3 regions of the Anaerocolumna sp. genome follow, and region 2 is predicted to be linked to each of the others. Evidence: predicted binding sites of a transcription regulator. Region 2 holds the regulator's gene; each other region holds the start of a gene.
What was found. Region 2 encodes HrcA, which represses chaperone genes, less so after heat shock. Its sites were predicted from a motif close to TGTTAGCACTCNNNNNNNNNGAGTGCTAACA; they were not measured.
Positions count from the first base shown of each region.

Region 1: RT261_RS17800 (Hsp20/alpha crystallin family protein) is a predicted target of HrcA. The motif match lies at 3,614-3,644, and genes of this name have one in related genera.
Region 3: RT261_RS12425 (co-chaperone GroES) is a predicted target of HrcA. The motif match lies at 2,020-2,050, and genes of this name have one in related genera.

Region 1 is NZ_DAMAUC010000028.1:35,768-42,578, reverse strand. Features, by position in the region: gene RT261_RS17805 (CehA/McbA family metallohydrolase) at 1-2,953, shown strand, start outside; gene RT261_RS17800 (Hsp20/alpha crystallin family protein) at 3,097-3,528, opposite strand; gene RT261_RS17795 (cation-transporting P-type ATPase) at 3,688-4,029, opposite strand; gene RT261_RS17790 (hypothetical protein) at 4,346-4,666, opposite strand; gene RT261_RS17785 (ABC transporter substrate-binding protein) at 5,062-6,021, shown strand; gene RT261_RS17780 (ABC transporter permease) at 6,260-6,811, shown strand, end outside.
Region 2 is NZ_DAMAUC010000012.1:120,833-127,643, reverse strand. Features, by position in the region: gene prmA (50S ribosomal protein L11 methyltransferase) at 1-372, opposite strand, end outside; gene dnaJ (molecular chaperone DnaJ) at 375-1,517, opposite strand; gene dnaK (molecular chaperone DnaK) at 1,806-3,668, opposite strand; gene grpE (nucleotide exchange factor GrpE) at 3,776-4,390, opposite strand; gene hrcA (heat-inducible transcriptional repressor HrcA) at 4,477-5,511, opposite strand; gene hemW (radical SAM family heme chaperone HemW) at 5,733-6,811, opposite strand, start outside.
Region 3 is NZ_DAMAUC010000014.1:1,952-8,762, reverse strand. Features, by position in the region: gene RT261_RS12440 (glutamine--tRNA ligase/YqeY domain fusion protein) at 1-21, shown strand, start outside; gene RT261_RS12435 (DUF2225 domain-containing protein) at 35-880, shown strand; gene RT261_RS12430 (DUF6062 family protein) at 1,029-1,742, opposite strand; gene RT261_RS12425 (co-chaperone GroES) at 2,128-2,415, shown strand; gene groL (chaperonin GroEL) at 2,492-4,117, shown strand; gene RT261_RS12415 (DUF6106 family protein) at 4,363-4,860, shown strand; gene RT261_RS12410 (sodium:solute symporter family protein) at 5,071-6,486, shown strand; gene guaB (IMP dehydrogenase) at 6,658-6,811, shown strand, end outside.

The sequences.
Region 1 (6,811 bases), on a different contig from region 2:
TATTGTACTAAATGCATTAAAGAAATCCAAAAAGGATATTACCATTACACCAATATCAGAGGCCCGTAAAGGAAAACTGGGTGAAGTATATACTATAGAAGGTTATGTAACGGCAGGCACAGAAACCGGTAATGCGTTCTTTGATACCATTTATATTCAGGATGCAACTGGCGGTATGGATATCTTCCCTATTAATGAGCCTGGTATTAAATTAGGCCAAAAAGTAAGAGTTACAGGTACTTTAGCTGAATATGAAAATGATATGGAATTAATGGTTATGATTGCTTCTGTAATAGATACTAATATTAACTTGATTGAGCCGGAATTAGTAACTACTGCTGATGCTGCAAACTATGAAAAGTCAGGCGGAAAATTAATTAAAGTTCACGGTAAAGTAACAAAAGTAGAAAGAGTAGAGGGAACTGTATCTTACTTTATGGTAGAAGACGAAAGTGGAGTTCCAATCCGAGTATTTATTAACGGATATATCTTAAGTTCAACTGGTAATGACTCTACAACCAAACTTAAAGAAGGTGACGTAGTTTCAGCAATTGGCTTATCTTCCATGGATACAGAAGGTGTTAGAATTCGTGTACGTGACCGTGCTGAAATTGTATTAGATGAGATTCCACCTGTTAGAATCACAGATATAGCAGAAGTTCGTGAGGGTAAAGTGGATGAAGTATATACCGTTGAAGGCTATGTAACAGCAGGAACAAAAGCTGGTAATGCTTTCGCTGATATTATTTATGTGCAGGACGCAACCGGTGGTATCAGTGTAAATACACTACTTCTTGATAAGTTTGAAATCAAACTTGGTCAAAAGATAAGAATTACAGGTAAATTAAATGTAGTTGAAAATGACTGGGTATTAACGGCTTCTGAAGAAGAAATAATCGGTTCTGAGATTAAATTAATGGAGCCGGATTTGGTAACTATAGCAGATGCTGCTAATTATAAGAAGACCGGCGGTAAATTAATTAAAGTTTATGGTGAAGTAACAAGAGTGGAAAGAGTAGAAGATGCTGTAACTTCCTTTATGGTGAAAGGTGAAAATGGAGTTTCTATCCGAGTATTTATTAATGGATATATCTTAAGTTCAACTGGTTATGACCCTACAACCGAACTTAAAGAAGGAGATATGGTTACGGCAATCGGTTTAGCTTCCATGGATACAGAAGGTGTTAGAATTCGTGTACGTGACCGTGCTGAAATTGTATTAGATGAGATTCCACCTGTTAGAATCACAGATATAGCAGAAGTTCGTGAGGGTAAAGTGGATGAAGTATATACCGTTGAAGGCTATGTAACAGCAGGAACAAAGGTGGGTAATACATTTGCTGATATCATTTATATCCAGGATACAACTGGTGGAATTAGTGTAAGTATTCTTGTTCTTGATAATGTAAAACTTGGTCAAAAGATTAGAATTACAGGTAAATTAAATGCACACGAAAATGATCTGGTATTAATCGCTTTTGAAGAAGACCTAATGGATCCTGAAATTAATCTGATTAAACCGGAACTGGTTACTACAGCAGATGCCGCTAATTATGACAAGACAGGCGGTAAGTTAATCAAAGTTCAGGGTAAAGTAACCAAAGTAGAAAAAGTGAAAGATTTGGTATCTTCCTTTATAGTTAAGGATGAAAGCGGAGTTTCCATCCGGGTATTTATTAATGATTATATTATAAGCTCAACTGGTAAGGATCAAACAACAAATCTTAAAGCAGGTGATATGGTTACAGCAATCGGTTTAGCTTCCATGGATAAGGAAGGTGTTAGAATTCGTGTACGTGACCGTGCCGAAATCGTTATAACCAAACCAACTGACCCAACAGATCCAGGAGTTCCTCCAGTTAACCCGCCAAGTGGAACAGGAGTTGAAAGTAATGTTTCGGTAGAACAAAACGTTAGTGAAGATGGAACAAAACATGAAACTATAACCACGAAAACATCCGTAGACAGTAAAGGCAATCAAGTACAAGAAATTACGAAAGTAATTATGGACAGAAAGACGAACAAAGTATTAGAGACCATTACAGAAACCAGAATAGCGGATAGAAAAACTGGTTCTACTTTAAGAATGGTTATTACAAAAGGTGAAAAGAAAGAGGATATTAAGAGAGAAATGTTTATTGAAGCAGGAATCTCTGCATCTTCCGTAAAAGATAATAAAGCCATGGTAACATTAAACATTCTTCCGGAATATATAATGGAACAGTTTAAGACATTAGGCGGAAAAGTAAAAGTTAACGTATCCGTTGGAATGAATACTTCAAAATTGACCGCATTATTAAAAGACAAGAAAGTGAATGAAGTAAATATAACAATTCCAATCCCAGAAGAAATCACTTCCCAGGATAAGATTATATTTAATGAAATTATCTTAGGAAAAGATATTATCAATGAAGCCAGAAAACAAAAGCAAACAATTCGTGTTGTAGTAACTGATGATAAGAAACAAGAAATTTACTCCATAACTTTTGATGGTAAAGAATTAGGCAAATCAAAAGAAGTATTAGAGGATGTAAATGTATCATTAGAAATATTACAACCAAATAAACGAAATAAGATATTCAACCTAATTAACTCCACAATACCTGACAATGCAAAACACAGAGGTCTTGTTCTGGAATTGAAACAAAAAGGCGATCTTCCTGTAACAGCAAAAGTTAAGGTTTATGTTGGTAACCAAAAAGGATTTGTGGACGGAGATAAGGTATATGTATACCTGTTTAACGAAAAAGCTTCCATTGGCAAGAATCTGTATGACTTCCGATTAGAAGAAACAACAACTTCGTCCTTAGTAATTAGTAAAGGCGGATTTATTGAAATGAATATTCAAAAAGGTGGAAGTTATGTATTAATGCCAAAGAAAGCAAAGCAATCTATAGTAGCTGTTAACACAAATAAAGCGGCTGATGCTAAAAAAGAGACTAAGACAAAATAATACGCTGATTACAAAGGCTGAAAATCATAGATTAAAAATACATATTGATAAAATCTTTTCTCGAAAAGGATAACTGCATAAAAAAAGGGCTGCTGCAAAGTTTGCAACAGCCCTTTCTTATAGGAGATTATTAAAAGTTCTTATTATTCAATAGGGATATATTTCTGTTCTTCTATATTATTTTGGTTATTTTCCTTTGGGAATACAACGGATAAAATACCATCCTTAAAGGAAGCTTTAAAATCTTCTTCTTTTAAGCCTTCACCTACGTAAAAGCTTCTCTGGCATTTACCGCTATAACTTTCTTTGCGAATATATTTTCCTTTTTCATCTTTTACTTCAGTGGAAGATTGTTTATCCGCAGCTATTGTCAAATAACCATTGTTTAATTGCGCCTGTATATCTTCTTTCTTATAACCCGGCAATTCAACCTCAAGTTGATAATCGCTTCCCAGGTCTTTTACATTGGTGCTCATCCATCTGGAAGAAGATACGTTGAAAGCGGATGGAAAAGAAAACATATCATCGAAAACATTGTCTACAAATTTGTCATTAAAAAGTCTTGGTAATAACATATACATTCCTCCTTGAAATTTATTTATGAAGCTTGCTAATTCATAAGTTTTATTCTATTTGTTCTATATGTAATATAACATCTAAAATTAGCGCTGTCAAGAGGTGAGTGCTAATTTCACAAAAAATTCACAATTAAAAAGCTGCCGTAAACTATTATTCTAAAGCACAAATCGATGCTCCTGCCAAAAGCTAAAAACACCATTAATGATAGTTACCATGAAAATAGCAATACCTAACTGGGGCATATCCGCGAAAATCGCCACGGTACCACCAATCCATAATAAAATCGCCATTAAGTGGGTAAAGTTACTAAGAAAGATTAGCAGCGAAGATTTTTTCTTCTTTTCTTCAATTAAATTCTTACCCTGTTTTTTCTGCCTTTCTTCTGCTTCCGTGTGTGAAAGGCCCTCCGGATTTGTTCCAAGTGCCTTATAAACTTCAATAACAGGAAGTTTAAATATTAATTCTTTTGCATTTGAAGCCATGTCTTTACTACTCAATTTTCACCAATCCTTCTTTCTATAATGTAAAAAAGTTATGCCTTAACTTAGAAAACAAATGTGGATTATACTACTTTAATTTTGGGATTACAATTGATATTAAGAAACCTTAACACAATCTTTATATCCTTAGAAAACCGTGCGTAAATACTACAATATTGATATGGTGTAGTTATCTTTGGCTTAAAAGAATTTTTTCATTCATATGGAAGTGGTATAGAATGTAAAAGAATTTTCAAAGAGAGAACATTCCTGAAATAACAAAGATATCTCCCATAACAGACAGGAGATATCTTTGTTTTTATAATTGAACTGACTATTCTTTTTCTTCTTTAATTTTAAGATAGATACTTGTAAATATTTCATACATTTTTTCGTATTCATCGTTGCTTATTATTTGACGTTTAACGGAATATTCACATAAGAAACTGGAATATGCCACAAATTTAATAAACTGGGCAAGTAAGTTATATCGTTGTGTTTCATAATATTTTTTTATAATATCGTAATTATACAGGGTTATTTCTACAACAGTACTATCTGCTATATTATCAAGAACTTCTTGCATTTTATCAAATTTTGATTCTACAAATAATTCTTTTAAGTCTGTATTTAGATTATTAATTTCTTCAGTCAAGTTATACCTTCTTTCTATTTATATGTATATAGAGTATAGCAATTTGCCTATCCATTATAACATATCAGTTTCCTATTTGAAACAAAAATAAATCGGAATAAAACAATGGCTTAAGTAAAACTTAATTGCCGAAAAAGGAATTGACAAAAATAAATTTTTATAGTACACTTTATTAAGTGAAAGCACTAAAGCTTTAAAGCGGCTATGTGCTAAAGATAAGGATATTGGGATAATAACGGTTGTGCTGTTGAACAAAGTTGCTGTCCTAATTAAAAGGTGCTAAAGCACCAGAATCGAGGTTAGGTTGAAAACAAGTTTTCAACCCGGCAAATTGTCCTGGAACACAATTTGCTATGGTTATTAAGAAGCGCTAAAGCGCTAGAATCGAGGTTATTATGAAAAAAGGGAATAAAGCATTGGTAATTTTATCAGTCTTAGGATTAATTGGTACAGCACTAACAGGCTGCGGTAAGAAAGATGGGGTATTCAATATAGGTGTAAGCCAGTATGTAGAACATGCTGCATTGGATGCATCTTATAAAGGCTTTGTGGATGCGTTGGCAGAAGCCGGATATGTTGACGGTGAAAAGATAAAGATAGATTATCAAAATGCCCAGGGAGATCAATCCAATACCAATACCATTGCTACTAAATTAGTAAATGATAACAATGATTTAATATTGGCAATTGCAACACCTTCTGCACAAGCAGTTGCAAATGCTACGAAAGATATACCGGTATTAGTAACAGCTGTTACAGATCCCTATGATGCAGGTTTGGTAGAATCCAATGAAGTACCTGGAGGAAATATATCTGGAACTTCTGATTTAACTCCGGTTCGAAAACAATTTGAATTATTGACACAATTACTACCTAATGCTAAAAAAGTTGCCATTTTATATACATCAAGTGAAACCAATTCTAAAGTACAGGCACAAATGGCAAGAGATGCCGCAGCAGAATTTGGACTGGAAACCCTAGATGCCACCGTATCCAATACAAACGAAATACAACAAGTTGTGGAATCTTTAATTGGAAAAGTGGAGGCGATTTATGCTCCTACGGACAATTTAATTGCAAAGGCAATGCCAACTGTTGCCATGGTTGCAAATACCAATGAGCTTCCGATTATCTGCGGTGAAAAAGGTATGGTAGAAGCAGGTGGATTGGCTACATACGGAATAGATTATTATGAACTTGGTAAATTAACCGGTCAGCAGGCAGTTCAAATTATTGAGGGAAAAGCAACAGAAGACATGCCAATTGGATATCTGGCCGAAGAAAATTGTGAATTGACAATTAATGAAGAAGTTGCTAAACAGCTTGGTATTGAAATTCCCCCAGACTTAAGATAAATGGAAGCTTAAAATAAATGGAAGCTTAAAATAAACGGAAGATTAAAACAAGCAGAAGCCTAAAACAAGCAGAATTAAATAGAACTTGGTTCAATAAATTATATATTGGATTGAAAAAAGATTTTGCATTGCAAAGTCTTTTTTCGCCGTCTTATAGAAATAAAACAATAACAAGATGATTTTAGAATATAAGAGATACAAAATAAAGCGGTATGATAGCTGCAGAAAAGAGGCAAATATGAACTTATTACTGTCAATATTAAGCGGAATGTCCCAAGGATTATTCTGGGCTATTTTAGCATTTGGAATATATATTACATTTCGTATATTAAACTTTGCAGATATGACTTGTGAAGGAAGTTTTGCAACGGGAGGAAGCGTTTGTGCATTATTAGTGGCAGGATTTAACTGGAATCCGTTTTTAAGCCTGATTGTAGCAACACTGGCTGGAATGGCGGCAGGTGCTATAACCGGGTTGCTACATACAAAATTAAAGATACCTTCCATTTTAGCAGGTATTTTGACTATGATTTCATTATATTCTATAAATTTAAGAATTATGGGTCAATCCAATACACCGTTTTTACGTGATAAAAGAACGATTATTACAATGATAAAAGATTTATTACCACCGGCAAAAGAGTTAGGCATGAAAGATTCCACCTTGCAGATTTTAGTTGTCATAGTACTAGGTGTTTTATTCTCTGCTCTTATGATTGTATTTCTATATTGGTTCTTTGGGACAGAGATTGGCTGCGCTATTCGAGCTACTGGTAATAATGAAGCAATG
Region 2 (6,811 bases):
ATTATCATCTAAACGAAATGGTTTAAAAAATTCTTTCCAGTTATTAATCCAATCAACATCTTCTGTTTCGGAAATCATAATTTTTCTGCTTCCTACATCCACGAATTCGGCTAATTCATCTAAGCCTTCCTGAATTTTAGCTATGGTTTCTTCTACATCTTCGTCTTCATTCAAATAAAAACTTATAGCGGCTGTTTTATCACCTTCATCTACTTCAGGAAGTATGTCAATGAACATAGCTTTTTTCTCTTCTTCTGTAATTGGAACATTATCTACTATTTCAATTCCTTCAAATCCCAAGTCTGTCAGCATATTGCTGATAAGATCTTCCGCTTCCGACATGGTTTTTAAAGTTAATTTTGTCCATTTCATTGTTATTTACCAAAGAATTTCTTCTTTCCTTTTTCCTTTTCTTTTTCGTGCTCCGGTTCTGCATTCTTACCGTTCATTGCATCATCAAATTTTTGCAATAACTCTTTTTGTTCGTTAGTTAATTTCAACGGCACCTGAACAACTAAAGTAACATAATGGTCACCGCGTACCTGTTTATTACGAAGTGTAGGAACCCCTTTGCTTCTTAAACGTACTCTGGTATCCGTTTGTGTACCTGGTTTTACAGTATAGATAACATCACCATCTACCGTATTAATGCGGATATCCCCACCTAATGTTGCCTGAGCAAAGGAAATAGGAACAGTAGAATAGATGTCATAATCTTGTCTTTGGAAAATTGGATGTCTGCTTACGGTAACTTCTACCAGCAAATCTCCTCTTTCGCCGCCATTAATTCCAGGTTCCCCTTTTTCACGAATTCTGATACTCTGACCGCTATCAATACCGGCTGGAATGGAAACTGCAATTTTCTTCTTCTTGTTTACATAACCGGAACCATAACAATCCGTACATTTTTCTTTCACTATTTTACCGGTACCATGGCAATCCGGACAAGCCTGAACATTTCTAACCATACCAAATAAAGACTGCTGGGTATATACAACCTGACCTTTACCACCGCATTTTGTACAAGTTTCCGGATGGGTACCCGGCTTTGCACCGGTTCCATGACAGGTAGCACATTCTTCTTTTAGATTTAAATCTAATTCTTTATCCACACCAGTTACTGCTTCTTCAAAGGTGATTCTTACCGCTGCTCTTACATTCGGCCCCTTCATTGGACCATTACTACTTCTTCTGCTTCTTCCGCCGCCAAATAAATCCCCGAAGATATCTCCAAAGATATCTCCCATATCCATATTGGTAAAATCGAAGCCGCCTGCACCAGCACCGCCTTCAAATGCAGAATGTCCAAATTGATCGTATTGTCTTCGTTTATCCGGATCACTTAAAACTGTATAAGCCTCTGAAGCTTCTTTGAATTTAGCTTCTGCCTCTTTATTACCGGGATTTGCATCCGGGTGATATTGTTTCGCTAATTTTCTATATGCTTTTTTTAGTTCATCATCTGTTGCAGACTTGGAGACCCCCAAGACTTCATAATAATCACGTTTATCTGCCATGATTTTATCTATCCTCCTTGCGAATTTTCTGAGCGAACAAAAACTGCCAAGAAAATTCCCATGTCTATTTCTTGACTTTTAGTCCAAAACTTTACTTATTACTAAACAGTCTAAACGGAGATATTTCATCCGCTTGACCGCAATTTATTCTTAATCCACAAATAGGCAGTCAAAAGACCGCCTATTTATAAATGTCAGGGAACGACCCGTAACCAATATACTATACAAAATATTTGAAAAAGTCAACTCTGGAAAATCACCATATCAGGTTATTTATGCCTGCTGATTTTATACTTCTCTGTAGTCTCCGTCTACTACATCATCAGCAGCAGCTCCGCCGTCGGTTGTAAAATCCGGTGCAGGTCCGCCTTGCGCACCTTGAGCTCCCTGTGCCTGTTCATATACTTTTGCGAAAAGGTTCTGAGCACTTTCCATTAATTTTTCTTTTGCAGCTTTTAGATCTTCTACTTCTCCATCAGACATAACTTCTGGATTTGCTTTTTCCACTAAGTCTTTTAAGTGATTCAAATCAGCTTCTACCTTAGATTTATCCTCTGCACCAAGTTTATCACCTACATCACTTAACGCTTTTTCTGTCTGGAATACCATAGAATCTGCTTCATTTCTAACTTCAACTGCTTCTTTACGTTTCTTATCCTGTGCTTCGAATTCAGCTGCTTCTTTCACTGCTTTTTCGATATCATTTTCAGACATGTTAGAACCGCCTGTAATAGTAATGTGCTGTTCTTTACCTGTTCCTAAATCTTTTGCAGATACATTTAAGATACCATTGGCATCAATATCAAAAGTAACTTCGATTTGAGGAACACCTCTTCTAGCTGGTGGAATACCATCTAGTCTGAATTGTCCAAGACTCTTGTTGTCTTTGGCAAATTGTCTTTCACCCTGTACTATGTTAATATCAACTGCTGTCTGATTATCTGCAGCTGTTGAAAAGATTTGGCTCTTCTTAGTAGGGATAGTTGTATTTCTTTCAATTAATCTTGTTGCAACACCACCCATAGTTTCGATACTTAAGGATAACGGTGTAACGTCAAGTAACAGAATGTCTCCTGCACCAGCATCTCCTGCTAATTTACCACCTTGAATGGAAGCACCAAGAGCAACACATTCATCAGGATTTAGGGATTTGGATGGTTCATGACCGGTTAATTGTTTTACTTTATCCTGTACAGCAGGAACACGGGTAGAACCACCAACAAGTAAAACTTTACTTAATTCTGAAGCAGCAATTCCGGCATCTCTTAATGCGTTTTGAACAGGAGTTGCTGTTCTTTCTACTAAATCATGAGTTAATTCGTCAAACTTAGCTCTTGTCAGGTTCATATCAAAATGTTTTGGTCCTTCTGCTGTTGCAGTAATAAAAGGTAAGTTTATATTTGTTGTAGCTGCAGAAGATAATTCTTTCTTTGCTTTTTCTGCTGCTTCTCTTAATCTTTGAAGTGCCATCTTATCTGTTGATAAGTCTACACCTTCTGTCCTCTTAAATTCATCAATCATATATCTTGTAACTTTTTCATCAAAGTCATCACCACCAAGTCTGTTATCACCGGAAGTAGCTAAAACTTCAATAACACCGTCACCGATTTCGATAATAGAAACGTCGAAAGTACCGCCGCCTAAATCGTAAACCATGATTTTTTGTTCTTTTTCATTATCAAGACCATATGCTAAAGCTGCAGCTGTCGGCTCGTTGATAATTCTCTTAACATCAAGTCCGGCAATTTTACCAGCATCTTTTGTAGCCTGTCTTTGAGCATCGTTAAAGTAAGCCGGTACGGTAATAACCGCTTCGGATACTTTTTCTCCTAAATAACTTTCTGCATCCGTTTTTAATTTTTGAAGAATCATTGCAGAAATTTCTTGTGGTGAATATTTCTTATCATCTATTTTAACTTTAAAGTCAGTTCCCATATGTCTTTTAATAGATGCAATTGTTTTATCAGCATTTGTTACAGCTTGACGTTTTGCAGGTTCACCAACTAATCTTTCACCTGTCTTTGTAAATGCAACTACGGAAGGAGTAGTTCTGGCACCTTCTGTATTGGCAATAATTACTGGTTTTCCACCTTCCATAACGGCAACACATGAGTTTGTCGTTCCTAAATCGATTCCTATGATTTTGCCCATAATTTATTCCTCCTAAATTTTTCAATTAACAATATGAATTATTACAAATTAATAATAAAATTATAAATAAATATAAATGTATTTACTAAATAAACAATTATATTGCTTTAATTAACAACTCTTACCATACTATGTCTAACCACAGTATCTTTAAATATATAACCTTTTTGGAATTCCTCTGCTACTATGTTTTCTCCCAGTTCAGGATCCTCTGAATGCATTACCGCATTATGAAGATCGGGATTAAATTCTTTTCCGGCAGCTTCTATTGGTTTTAAACCGGATTCTGTTAAGGTATCCATTAATTGTTTGTAGATTTTTTCAATGCCTTGTGCAAATCCACCGGACTTTTCTTCTTCTGTTAAAGTTCCAAGTCCTCTTTCAAAATTATCAATAACCGGAAGAACTTTTTCAACAATATCTCTTGCGCCGATTTCAAACATCTGAGATTTTTCCTTTTCCGTACGCTTACGATAATTATCAAATTCAGCAAAAGTACGCTTTAATCGGTCCTCCAGTTCTTCAATCTTTAAATCTTTTGGATCTTTCTTCTTTTCTTTCTTTTTAAAGAACTTTCCGGATTTCTTATCTCCATCATCAGTGCTTTCTTCATCTTCAAGATTCTCATCTGCATTTTCTTCATTACTTGATTCAAATTGCTCGTTTTTATCTTCATTTTCTAAGGTTTGGTTTGCACTCTCTGGATTTATGTTGTTTTTCATTTCTTCCTCTTGGTTAACTCTATCTGTCTTTAACTCTTCTACAGAATTATCCTTGCCTTCCACTTTTGTTACCGCCTTTCCTTATGTTAAGTTTTTTTCTTAAATATTTCATCCAACTGCACCATAAGTGTATGCAGCGTACTGACTACTTTTTCATAATCCATTCTCTTTGGACCAATAATGCCTATCTTGCCATAAACACCATCTTCTATTTCATAAGTGGCTGTTACAACAGAACAATCTTTCATAGCCTCTACGGGAGTTTCACTTCCAATATATACTTGGATGCCTCCCTTTTCAGAATCTTCTGCAGGGGTAGCGGCCACCAGCTCTGTCAGTTGATTCTTTTCCTCAAAAGTATTCAGTAATTCTGATACTTTATCCATATCACTAAGTTCAGGATATTTTAACATATTGGTTGCACCACTGGTGTAAATCTCTACATTCTTTTCTTCACTGATTGCCTGAGCAATTACATCAAGAATATCACTCACTACACCACTGTATGAACCTGCCTGTTCTTTCATTTTCTGGATAATAGTCAGATTAATTTCAGAAAGATCTAATCCTTGAAGGAAAGTATTAAATACAATATTTAATTTAAGAATAATCTCTTTATCTAATTTCTCTAATGTATTGATTATCTTATTCTTTACTATGTTGCCTTCCAGTAAAATCACAGCAAGGATCTGATCATCATCCACTTCTGTTAATTGTATGAACTTCACTTTTCTGCTTCGGTATTGAGGTTTTGTAACTAATGTGGCATAATTGGTATTCGCAGCTAGTAACTTAGCTATTTGTTTTAATAAGGTATCTATCTTATCTGCTTTGTCTACCAGAAGTACCTTCATATCTTCTACTTCCTGAATTTTGTCTTGCAGCATAGTATCTACATACAAACGATATCCTTTATCAGATGGAATACGACCTGCCGAAGTATGGGGTTGAACAATATATCCCTGTTCTTCCAAGTCAGCCATTTCATTGCGAATTGTTGCGGAGCTTAGATTTAAATCGGTTAATTTAGAGATTGTCCTGGAGCCGACTGGTTCGCCGGTTTCAAGATAATTTTGAATAATTGCCTGTAATATCTTTAACTTCCTATCATCCAATGCCATCTAATCACCCCCAACTTTGTTGTTAGCACTCACTATCAAGGAGTGCTAACATCTTTATACATAAAATAGCACTATCAAATTGCTTTGTCAAGAGTTATTTTACTCAATTGTTGAGAAAAATATATTTTATTTCTCTATTTCTGTCTATAAAATAAAGAAAAACTAATTTTTAATTTAATTTTTTAATACTCTCATTTTATATTTTAAAAACAAATATATATTTAATTATCCAATAAGAATCTGGACATAACCACATTGCTCAAATCTATTCCCTTTTCAGTAAGGAATATGCGGTTATTCTTCTCCATAAGTAGATTCTCATCAAAAGATTGACTTAAAACATCTCCATAGATATTTTCTATATCTTCATGAAATAAATCTTTAAATCTGCTTTTTTGAATTCCTTCCATCATTCTTAATCCTAAAAACATAAACTCTTCCATTTGCTGTTTTCTATCCAAAGATTCTATATTTTTTCTTAACCTGTTTCTATCATTGGAGTTCCTAATATAAGCATTCATATTTTCTTCATTGTGGCACCTTATATTATTTAATAAAGAAGAGGCTCCTAATCCTAACCCCAAATAATCTGTTCCGGTCCAATAAGAAGAATTGTGCTTACAGGCAAAACCTGGCTTTGCATAATTAGAAATCTCGTATCTATCATATCCGGCATTCTCAAGAACTTCTTTTGTCTTACTATAAATCCGTCTATCAAGATCTTCATCCTGATCCTCTTCACTATAACGTTCAAAAAAAGGCGTACCTTCTTCCAAAATTAAACTATATGCAGAGATATGTTCCGGTTTCAACTGGATAACCTTCTCCAAAGTACTGACCCACTGTTTAATAGTCTGTCCCGGTAAAGCCGATATTAAATCCACATTAATATTACAAAATCCCAGTTCTCTGGCCATGTAATAATTCTCCTCAAACTCCTCATAGGAATGAATTCTTCCTAACAACTTCAATTCTTTATTATCTGCTGACTGGAGTCCAAAACTAATGCGGTTGATTCCTGCCTTCTTATACTCTCTCAACTTTTCTTCATTTACAGTCCCAGGGTTTGCTTCCATAGAAATCTCTGCCTGTTCACTTACATTAAAAACTTCTTTAACCGCTTTTAAGATTTTCCCAATAAACTTTCCATCAATAGAAGAAGGAGTACCCCCGCCGATAAAAATCGTCTTAACAAGGTACTCCGCTGCCAAATCCTTATTAGAGAATATCTCCTTTATCAAAGCCTCTACATAAAGTCTTTTTGTTTCTTCACTCGCAGGTCCCGAAAGGAAATCACAAT
Region 3 (6,811 bases), on a different contig from region 2:
AGCTCATATAAGCCTGTTTAGAGGAGGATAAAGAATGGCTAATTTATTTTCAGGATTAGAGGCCTTTGGCCTGGGGAAAATGTCTGATTTGGATGTATATGCTTCAGAAGATAAGAATAACAAAAAGTCAGAGAATTCTGCAGAGGCAAATGAAAAAGAAAAGATAGTAGAAGCAGATTTTCTTTTTGACAAAACGTATACATGCCCTGTTTGTGAGAAAGAATTTAAAGTAAAGACAATTAAAACAGGTAAAATCAAACTGGTTTCCGCAGACACAGATTTACGACCAAAATATCAAAATGTAGATTCATTAAAATACGATGCGGTTGTTTGCCCTCATTGTGGATATTCTGCATTAAACCGTTTCTTTAATTACATGACTTCAGCACAGGCTAAATTAATCAGAGAACAAATTTCAACTTCATTTAAAGGAATTAATGAGAATTGTGATGAATATACTTATGATGATGCCATTGCACGTCATAAACTGGCCTTGGTTAACACCATAGTGAAAAAGAGCAAAATCAGTGAGCGTGCTTATACTTGTCTAAAGACAGCATGGCTCCTTAGGGGAAAGGCAGAAACCTTGCCGGAGGATACTCCTGACTATGATGAGCAGATTGAGCAGTTACAGATTGAGGAGTTAGAATTCTTAACTAACGCTTATGAAGGTTTTACGGATGCGTTTTCTAAGGAAATGTTTCCTATGTGCGGAATGGATGAACATACAGTAACCTATCTGGTAGCGGATTTAGCCAGAAGAGTAGGAAAGCATGATGAAGCCAGCAGATGGATATCAAAAGTTCTGATAGCCAGAAACGCCAATGAGAGAATTAAAGCAAAAGCAAGAGATTTAAAAGAATTATTAAAGAATAAATAATATGCTGTTGCAGTATAAAGAATTGTCATTCTAAGAGCATAATAAAGCAAAGATTATGCTTGAAGAATCCTATAATAAGAATAGATTCTTCACATTTTGCCCACCTAAGAACTTAGAATGACAGCTTTATGCCAACAGCTTTTTTGCTTTAAAGGATACTGTTGGTTTTTGTTATACTGCGGGGCAACGCATCCTTGGAATTTTTCCAAGGTTCATTGTTATTACGGTAATCAAATTTATCAATAAACCATTCCAAATCATCTTTTACACGTTTTATATTACAAAAATACAAATCATTTAGTTCATTTATAAATTGTTCTAATAGATTTCCATTTAAATATTTGGATGCTTCTTCATAAAGAAGTCCATAATGAGAGGTACAAAATCCTTTGGAATTGGAAAACCTGCTGCGAAATTGGTCATCATTTTTATAAAGTGAGAATATGGTAGCGATATAACGCTCAAATGTAGTATTAATTTTGCTGCAGATAAAACAGGAAGATTCTAACTTTTTTATATAAGAAGCAACAGCTGATGGTTCTTGCTTTTTTTTGAATAGAGAAGCAGAGGTTTTCACTTTGTTAGAGGAGAGTGACTCCAAGTGTTGTATGGTTTTATCCATATGGGTTTTTAATATGAGAGCTAAACCAAGGCGATTCTGATTTTCATACAGCAGCCTTAAATGGTGATTACAAAAGCCAACTTTATCGGTTTCTTCTCTTATATCATCCTCCATATAACTTGGCCCCATGGTGAATTCAATGGCATTCGTTTCCAATGTTTTTATCATAAGGCATAGGGGGCATTCACAATCATCTAAGAACGCGTCGTTAACTGGAATGGTGTACAGTTTTTCTTTCATTTGAAACCTGCCTTTACTTTTTGACTCATTATACCATTTGGGGTAAACCTATTCAAGTGTAGATAATTACAGGCAAATATCTTGTCCAAAATGAATTATTTATCCGCTGATAAGATAGATTTTAAAGAACTTTCGAGGAATAATAATGAAAAAGTGAGAAATAATAAGAAATAAAGAGTAAACAAGAGAAAGACAACTAAAGGACATGAATTCAAGGAAAATTAAAACAGAAGTACATTTGCATATTAAAAACAAATTTACTAATATATAACTTATCAGTTAGCACTCAATCGAAGCGAGTGCTAATAACATGAAAAGGCATAAAGAGTCTATCAAAAAGAAAGCCTTAGAACTGTATATCAAAATGTTTAAGGAGGAAAATGATATGAAGTTAGTACCATTAGGAGACAAAGTAGTATTAAAACAACTACTGGCAGAAGAAACAACAAAATCAGGTATTGTTTTACCGGGTCAGGCAAAAGAAAAGCCACAACAAGCTGAGGTTATTGCAGTTGGACCGGGCGGAGTGGTAGACGGCAAAGAAGTTACAATGCAAGTGAAAGCAGGAGATAAAGTTATTTTCTCCAAATATGCCGGAACTGAAGTTAAATTAGAAGATGAAGAGTTTATTGTAGTAAAACAAAACGATATCGTTGCTATCGTTGAAGACTAATTATGAGAACAGTTTGAAGATAAGTATTTTCAAATTTATTAAAAAGGTGCTAAAGCGCTAGAATCGGAGGTTTGACATGGCTAAAGAAATTAAATATGGTGCAGAAGCTAGAGCTGCATTAGAAACAGGTGTAAATAAATTAGCAGATACAGTAAAGGTTACATTAGGACCAAAAGGTAGAAATGTTGTTTTAGATAAATCATTTGGATCACCACTTATTACAAACGATGGTGTTACCATTGCAAAAGAAATTGAATTAGAAGATGCATTTGAGAATATGGGTGCACAATTAGTTAAAGAAGTTGCAACTAAAACAAACGATGTAGCAGGTGATGGTACAACTACAGCTACAGTTTTAGCACAGGCAATGATACATGAAGGTGTTAAGAACCTTGCAGCAGGAGCAAACCCAATTATTTTAAGAAGAGGTATGCAAAGAGCTACAGATTGTGCAGTGGAAGCTATTAAATCCATGAGCTCTAAGATTACTGGTAAGTCTCAAATCGCAAGAGTTGCAGCAATTTCTGCCGGAGATGATACAGTTGGTGAAATGGTAGCAGATGCTATGGAGAAAGTTTCTAACGATGGTGTAATTACTATTGAAGAATCTAAGACCATGATGACTGAGCTTGATTTAGTAGAAGGTATGCAATTTGACAGAGGATATGTATCTGCTTATATGTGTACTGATATGGACAAAATGGAAGCTAACTTAGAAAATCCATATATTTTAATTACAGATAAGAAGATTTCTAATATTCAGGAAATCCTTCCTTTATTAGAACAAATCGTACAATCTGGTGCCAGATTATTAATTATTGCTGAAGATGTAGAAGGAGAAGCTTTAACAACTTTAGTAATTAATAAATTAAGAGGAACTTTCCAAGTAGTTGCTGTAAAAGCTCCTGGATATGGTGACAGAAGAAAAGCTATGTTACAGGATATCGCTATCTTAACAGGTGGTACTGTAATTTCTGATGAGCTAGGATTAGACTTAAAAGAAACTACTATAGATCAACTTGGACGTGCAAAATCTGTTAAAGTTCAAAAAGAAAACACTATCATCGTAGATGGTGAAGGAAATAAAGATGAAATTACAGCAAGAATTTCTCAAATCAGAGCTCAAATCGAAGAAACTACTTCCGAATTTGATAAAGAAAAGTTACAGGAAAGACTTGCTAAATTAGCTGGTGGTGTAGCTGTTATCCGTGTTGGTGCTGCTACAGAAACAGAAATGAAAGAAAAGAAACTTCGTATGGAAGATGCTCTTGCAGCTACCAGAGCAGCTGTAGAAGAAGGCATCGTAGCAGGCGGTGGATCTGCTTATATCCACGCATCTAAAGAAGTAGCTAAATTAGCTGCATCCTTAGAAGGTGATGAAAAGACCGGTGCTAACATAATCTTAAAAGCATTAGAATCTCCATTATACAGCATTGTTGACAATGCGGGACTAGAAGGCTCCGTTGTTGTAAGTAAAGTAAGAGATTCTAAGACGGGAGCAGGTTTCAACGCTCTTACAGAAAAATATGTAGATATGGTAGAAGAAGGAATTCTTGATCCTGCTAAGGTTACAAGAAGTGCACTTCAAAATGCAACCAGTGTTGCATCTACATTATTAACAACAGAATCTGTTGTTGCTAATATTAAATCCAACGAACCGGTTATGCCAGCAGGTGGAGCAGGCGGAATGGGAATGATGTAATAGAAAACCTTCTATAAAACATAACACCCTTTATAGCAAGGGGCTTTTGCAATAAGAATGCCAAATTTGCAAAAGCTCCTTGTTTTTGTATAAAATAATTTCTAATACATGCTTTTACTTTTGTCTATTTTTTAGTATAATGGTTGATAGGACATAATAATGAACCAGGCAGGTTGCTATAAGATGTAAAATCATTATTATAAAGTAAAAAATAGCATGTATAAAACAAGTAGGAGGATGGGTTAATGAATGAATTATATGCAGAAGCCGGAGTGAAACGAAAAGATACTATCGGTACTTATGCTTTACGGTTCATATTAATTTTTGTAGCTATACTTTCTTTCCTTTTAGCATCACTTAATACCATAATGCTAATTATAGGAACAGTACTAATTGTTCTAATCGTATTCATGTTTCCACGATTAAATGTAGAATATGAATATGTTTTTTGTGATGGTCAATTGGATTTTGATAAAATAATGGGTAATGCTAAAAGAAAAACTGCATTAAAAATTGACTTTGAACAGGTAGAGATTATGGCTCCTCACGGTTCCCATGAACTAGATTCCTATTCACAGGGAAATCTGGCTACAAAAGATTTTACTTCACGGGGAAAAGATATAAAACCATATGTAATTATATATAGGAATGGTGAGACAAAATTAAGAATCCTGTTTGAACCAAATGAAAAGATGCTTGGCTGTATTAAAATGAAGAGTCCGAGAAAGCTTGTTTCATATTAGAAAGTGTATGGATTCAAGTTTAACGGCAATAATAGAAAGAATCAAACGTATAGGTTTGGTTCTTTTTTTCGTACTAATATTACAGCATGAATAAAAATGGAATATTCACTAAAACAACAAACAATAATCACAGTTTTATTGTAATTTTGCATGAAAAATGATATAATTATTACGTACTTAAAATAATAAATAACAGCAGGAGGGAATTTTATGAATGTACAAATTATTCCACTAATTATTGTTATTATCTACATGCTATGCATGCTTTTAGTTGGTTATCTAACCAATAAGCTTGCAATCAAAGACAGTACGGATTACATGCTGGCAGGACGAAGAATGGGACTGTTTATGGTAGCCTCTTCCCTTTCAGCAAACAACATTGGCGGAGGAAGTACCACAGGTGTTGCTGCTAAGGCATTCTCAGGATGGGGATTAAGTGCAGCATGGTATGTATTAGCTGCTGCAGTAGCAATGATTCCATTAGCCTATTTTGCTCCTAAGATTCGAAAAACTATGGCGGTTACTATTCCCGAAGTCGTGAACCGTAGATTCGGGAATGCAGCAGGCACATTCACAGCAGTACTTAATGTTGTGTCCTTATTCTGTCTTACGGCATCACAGATTATGGCCTCTGGTTCTGTAGTCAGTTCATTAACGGGATTGCCTCTAAATGTATGCATTATTTTAGCAGGTTTTGTTGTAATTGCATACACTACCATGGGTGGTATGTTAGCAGATGCCATTACGGATGTCGTACAATATTTAATAATTTTTCTTGGATTATTAATTTCCCTGCCTTTTGTTATTCACGGTGCCGGTGGAATAGCGGCAATATCAGCAGCTCTTCCCCCAGCAGAATTAAACTTTACGAAAGTCGGCGCTATGACAATTCTTGGTCTGATATTTAATTATTTTTGTACATTTCTTTCCGGTCCGGAAATGGTAAGTCGATTTTCAGCATCGGAAGATGCAAAAACAGCTCAAAAAGCCTCCATATTATCTGCAATCATGATGGCACTTTTGGCATTCATACCTACCGTTATCGGTTTAGTTGCCCTTGCTGAGAATCCCGGATTGGATAATGGAGCAGGTACAACCGCATTAATGTTTGCCACCACTAAATATGCACCTTCTTTTATTACAGGTGCGGTTGCAGCAGCAATTGTTGCAGCAACTATGTCCAGTGCAGACTCTAACTTGCTATGTGCTTCTACAATCATTATCAAGGATATTTATCAGAAATATATAAATCCTGACGTGGAAGATAAGAAAATTATATTTCTTACAAGAGCAAGTAATATTACAATCTGTGTAATAAGTATGGTTATTGCATTATTTAATATAAGCCTTGTAACTTTAAACTTATTTGCATTTGCCCTAAGGTCTGCAGGTCCTTTTGCAGCATACGGATTAGGACTGTCTGTTAAAAACGCAACCAAGAATGCAGGCATCATTTCTATTATTGTTGGGTCGGTAGCAGTTATTTTCTGGCAGCTTCAAGGATCGCCTTTTGGTATATTGCCTATCGTATTCGGTTCCTTCTTAGGAATTGTGGCTTTCTTTGTTACAACCTGGATTGAAAGAGCTATGGGTAAACCGGCAGCACCGTCACCTTATTTAGAATAACTATGAAATTTATAGCAGAAAGCACCAAACTTTGGGATTGGTGCTTTTTTTAAAACACAAAAGCTATCATAATGTCTTTCGGTGGTTGACAAGTCCTAAAATATTCGTTATACTTGTAAAAATCAATTTAATAATATAACATTTTAATATAAGGAAAGAGAGGCTATTTGCATGGGAATAATAATTGGTGAAGGCATTACTTTTGACGATGTCTTGTTAGTGCCAGCTTATTCAGAAGTAATTCCAAATGAGGTAGATGTATCCACATATTTAACTAAATCCATTAAGCTGAATATTCCAATGATGAGCGCGGGAATGGACACAG